DNA from 2 places in the Oceanobacillus sp. FSL K6-0251 genome. Region 2 is predicted to be linked to the other one. Evidence: predicted binding sites of a transcription regulator. Region 2 holds the regulator's gene; the other holds the start of a gene.
What was found. The regulator LexA, encoded in region 2, represses DNA repair genes until DNA is damaged. The targets are predictions, from matches to a motif close to CGAACATATGTTCG.
Positions count from the first base shown of each region.

Region 1 (2,418 bases), 460 kb from region 2:
CTAGAAGCATGCAGCAGGGAAGTATAACCATGTTTTCTTCTTACAAAATCAATCGTCTTATCCAGCTCTTCGTTTTCCATTGTTTCTTCTGCCGATTCAAATAAATTCAGTTGCAATGATTGCTTTATTTGAAGTTTTCCAAAAGTAACATTAATCACTCGTACGGGCATATTGTCTTTATAATGTTTATGAAAGATAAACAGCATGTGCGCTTTTAATTTTCTGGATGAATCCGTTGCTTCAATCTTTATCTGATGGCTAAACCCGCCTAGTACTGTATCTCTCGAATATCCAATGGTCAGCTTGACAACACCTGTCATGAGCCGGTGCTTCCTTAACCTTGCCACATTCTCATCTGTCATTTCCCGAATAACCGTTTCAATATCGTGTTTAACCGAATAATCTCTGTTTAGTATCTGATTTCTGCTGAAGGAGGTACTTTCCGGTGTGTACGTGTCCGATAACACGGTTCGATCTATTCCATGTGCATGAAAATAGAGCTGTTGACCAATCACACCGAACTTTTCTTTTAATTTGCCAATATCATATTGAGCCAAATCATACATATTTCGAATCCCTATCCGATTTAGATTGGCTTCCGTTTTTTGTCCTATCCCCCAAAAATCAATTAAGGCTTCTATCTTCCATAATTTATATGGAACGTCTTCATAACGCCATTCCCCAATAAAGCCTCGTTGTTCGTCATGCTTTGCCTGATGGTCGAGTGCCAATTTTGCTAAAAGCGGATTATCCCCTATTCCCACAGTTAACACTAATCCCAACTCTCTCCATACATCACGTTGGATTTTCCTCGCTATGTCATGCGTACTGCCAAAAAGTTTATGTGATTTCGTTACGTCGAGGAACGATTCGTCAATAGAATAAACAAGTAAATCCTCTTTCGCTACATAACGCTTAAAAATACGTAATATCTCCATATTCTTTTGTAAATACACTGCCATACGAGGCTCCACGATATCTATATTTGCTTTCTGCGGGATTTCATAAATCCTTGTTCCTGTTTTCACGCCATACTCTTTTTTTACTAAAGGAGAAGCGGCTAACACCAAACCGCCTTGATTATCCGGCTTGGATACAACTGCAATCCGGGATTTTAAAGGATGCTGCTTACGTTCGGCAGCTTCTACGCTTGCGAAAAAAGATTTGACATCTATACATATAATGTCCCGCCGAGGCTCCTTCGAATAATCCATCATGATAATGTTTTTCATCATACTCTCTCCTAATACGAATGGGTGTTTGTATACTCATTATACGAACGTATATTCCTATGGTCAACATAAATCCGTTTAAATAGTCGTGTTAATATATGGAAAGCTGAGATGAATAAAAAAACCCTTCGCGAAATGTTATCGCAAAGGGCCTTCCGTAGTGAATTATCCTGTTATTCCATTTCGATTTTGCGGTCATCTTTGTTCCAGTTAAGGCTAATATCATCTTTTTTACACCTGGAGATTCTGCTTCAGCTGAATTATTTAGTCATTCTTTTAAATGAATCATGTGAATATCCCTTTCATCATGTGATAAGGAAAGCTGATTGTATATATAGTCTTGATCAGGGTTGCTGGGGTTAGAAAAATACACGGTATCTACTTGCGTATAATAAATCGTACTTAAACACATTGGACATGGCTCTGTACTGGCGTATATCTCACACCCTTTAAGATTCGTTGTATTTAACGTTTGACAGGCTTCACGAACAGCTTGAATTTCCGCATGCGTAGTCGGATCGTTCGTTGCTGTTACTTCATTCACACCAGACCCAATTACTTTTCCATCTTTGACAACCACTGCTCCAAATGGGGCTCCCTGATGCTTTTGTTCATTTTCATTCGCTAATTTGACTGCTTGTTTCATCCATTCTTTGTTCGACATGTTGGTCCTCTCCTTTATGATGTTTCGTTTTACCAATTATGCTTGAGATTCTTTCAAAATACGTTCAATTTCTTTAAAATCAAGGCGCTCTGCATGTTCTAAAGGAGTAATGCCATCTTTATCACCAATATGGATGTCAGCACCATGGTCTATTAATAGCTTTACTATCTTCTGATGATTTTCCCCGCCGTTTCCTAAAATAATCGCTTCCAATAATGCAGTCCATTGTAAATTGTTTATATGGTTTACATCTGTGTCAGAGTTCATTAAAAGCTCCTCTACCACATCAACATGCCCGCGCTCTGAAGCGGGAATAAGCGCCGTTCCGCCGAACCGGTTTGTTAATGATGTATCTGCTCCTGCTCCAACAGCAAGCTTCACGATTTTAAGGAATCCTTCAGCTCCAGCATATAGAAGCACATTATCCTGGTTGCTATTGCGGATATTTATATCTGCTCCTTGTTCGATAAGCGCCTTGACAGTATCTGTATGATATTTTTGCGTCGCAGCCATTACTGCGGT
Region 1 covers NZ_JBBORS010000001.1:2,351,245-2,353,662, reverse strand. The annotation lists gene MKY45_RS11870 (Y-family DNA polymerase) at 1-1,232, opposite strand, end outside; gene MKY45_RS11865 (nucleoside deaminase) at 1,501-1,896, opposite strand; gene MKY45_RS11860 (ankyrin repeat domain-containing protein) at 1,933-2,418, opposite strand, start outside.
Region 1: the regulator LexA is predicted to act here: its motif matches at 1,277-1,290, upstream of MKY45_RS11870 (Y-family DNA polymerase).

Region 2 (2,418 bases):
TTGTCACAGAAGGAAATTATATAAAACCTGCCGATGCATCCAATAAACAGGAAGCAGTACAGCCATTTATGAAGAAAAGAGTTGTACAATTTTATTTGTTATAAGTAAATTGCAAAATTTGTGTTTTTAATAAATATTCTAAAAAGTTGGGACATTACTTATTTTTTGATTAGAACGGTTTTCTTTTTATAAAATGAAAGGCTGTGTATATGCTTTATTCACTTATCCAAGAATAAAAACAGCAACCTGGTACCAAAGTGCAAGAGCAATAATCACAAGAGCAGAAATGATTTTTATCAAATTCTTTTTGGAAAAATAGTTCTTGTCCGGGTAAACTTCTAAAAAAGTGACAATGATGAGAAGAGCTGATAAAAATGGCAGTGTTAAATAATCTGCAACCTTTGTTAAATAGATAATTCCCAGAATAAAGCTGATAATGGTGATTGGAAGATAAAGCCAGCGTTTCTTTTTTAACGTTTCAGTCAATTTTATACACTCCTTATACTTGTACTTTATATTAAGCATATTATGAATGGATTAATTTTATACTAGAAAAAAGGTTAACAGGCACATCTGACAAATGTGCCCGTTAACCTTTTTTGACTGGCCGATAAAATCACCTATAGAGGATGTTCTAACGTTTCTGCTATGTGCAGCTTATACTGCCCGCATGCTCCTGCTCTAAAGCACATTCCTTTTAGTGGATATGACGGTATAAGCCGATTACCTTGCCGAGAATAGATACGTTTTCGTAATAGAGAGGTTCCATCGTTGCATTTTCGGGCTGGAGGCGGAAACGGGTCTTTTCTTTAAAAAAACGTTTGACAGTCGCTTCATTTTCATCCGTCATTGCTACAACGATATCTCCATTATCCGCAGAGCTTTGCTGTTTTACGATAACCATATCTTTGTCGAGGATGCCTGCTTCAATCATACTGTCTCCATCAATGACAAGTACAAACAGATTATCCTCCGGTCCGGCAGAAGAGCTGGGAACGGGAATAAACTCTTCCACATTTTCAATCGCAGTAATCGGGATTCCGGCTGTTACCTTCCCTATTACAGGTACATAAATGGCCTTATCCTTAGGCGCATCATTCTCATTATTATATATGATCTCGATGGCACGAGGTTTGGTCGGGTCTCTCCGAATATATCCTTTGTTTTCTAATCTTTCTAAATGACCGTGAACAGTAGAGCTTGAAGCTAACCCGACAGCTACTGCAATTTCACGTACGGAAGGCGGATAGCCCTTCTGCTCTACTTGATCTTTAATAAAGTCAAAAATCATCTGCTGTCTTTTTGATAGTTTTGTCATGACTTACTCCCCTCTAGCATAGGTATTTGTTATTCATAGTATAGCATTGAATGAATCAATTTACAAACAAATGTTCTAAAAAAGTATTGACAGGAACAGTTGTTCTGAATATACTATAGTAAGAACAACTGTTCCGGAACCAGATAAAATATCGAAGGGGAGTTTTAATATGTTTGAAAAACTGATGAAGTCTGATGCTTTTTATATTGTAGCTTTTATTATTGCGTTAATATTTTTATATACGATGATGGTTACAATTTAAGTGATTGACCAGACGACTGATTTCCTTGCTTATTTTGTAGAGAGCAAATATGCTGGTAAGACAGATTCTGTAAAGAATTGTCACCGAAAAGTTGAAAAAGAGCGGTTTATTATTGGAGGATAAAACATTGAGAACGATTATTTATTGTCGGGTAAGTACAGAAAAAGAAACACAAGAAACATCACTTCAAAGACAATATGAAGAGTTATCTGCGCTGGCCGATAAATTAAATTTTACGGTTGTGGATTGTATTCAGGAGAAGGCCAGCGGCTATGACATTGATAGAGATGGCATATTTAAGCTTCTTGATTATTTTTCTCATCAAGAAGCTGATTGTCTTTGTATTCAAGATGAAACAAGGCTTGGAAGAGGAAATACAAAAATTGCTTTATTTCATCAGCTCCGGAAAATTAATATCCCCATTTACACGGTTACCCATGAAGGAGAACTTGAGCTGAATGAAGCGGATTCGATGGTGTTGAACATCGTCGGTATAGTGGAAGAATATCAGCGTAAACTACATAATATGAAAATAAAAAGGGGAATGCGACGTGCTGTATCAAATGGGTATAACCCTCAAGAAAATTTACATCATATCAATCAATCCCCGGGAAGAGAACGCGCTGAAATTCCGATGGAAGAGATTGTGCGGCTGCGGCAGAATAAATTAACGTTTCAAGAAATCACAACAGTTTTAAAAGGACTTGGATTTCATGCATCAAAGGCAACCATCCATCGCCGCTACCAGGAATATATCAATTCCTTGAATGAAAGTGAATCGTGACGTAAGATAAAGAAACAGGAAGGTTATTTTAACTCCTGTTTTTTTAATCGAAGG
Region 2 covers NZ_JBBORS010000001.1:2,811,442-2,813,859, reverse strand. The annotation lists gene MKY45_RS14085 (hypothetical protein) at 223-486, opposite strand; gene lexA (transcriptional repressor LexA) at 698-1,318, opposite strand; gene MKY45_RS14075 (YneB family resolvase-like protein) at 1,708-2,364, shown strand.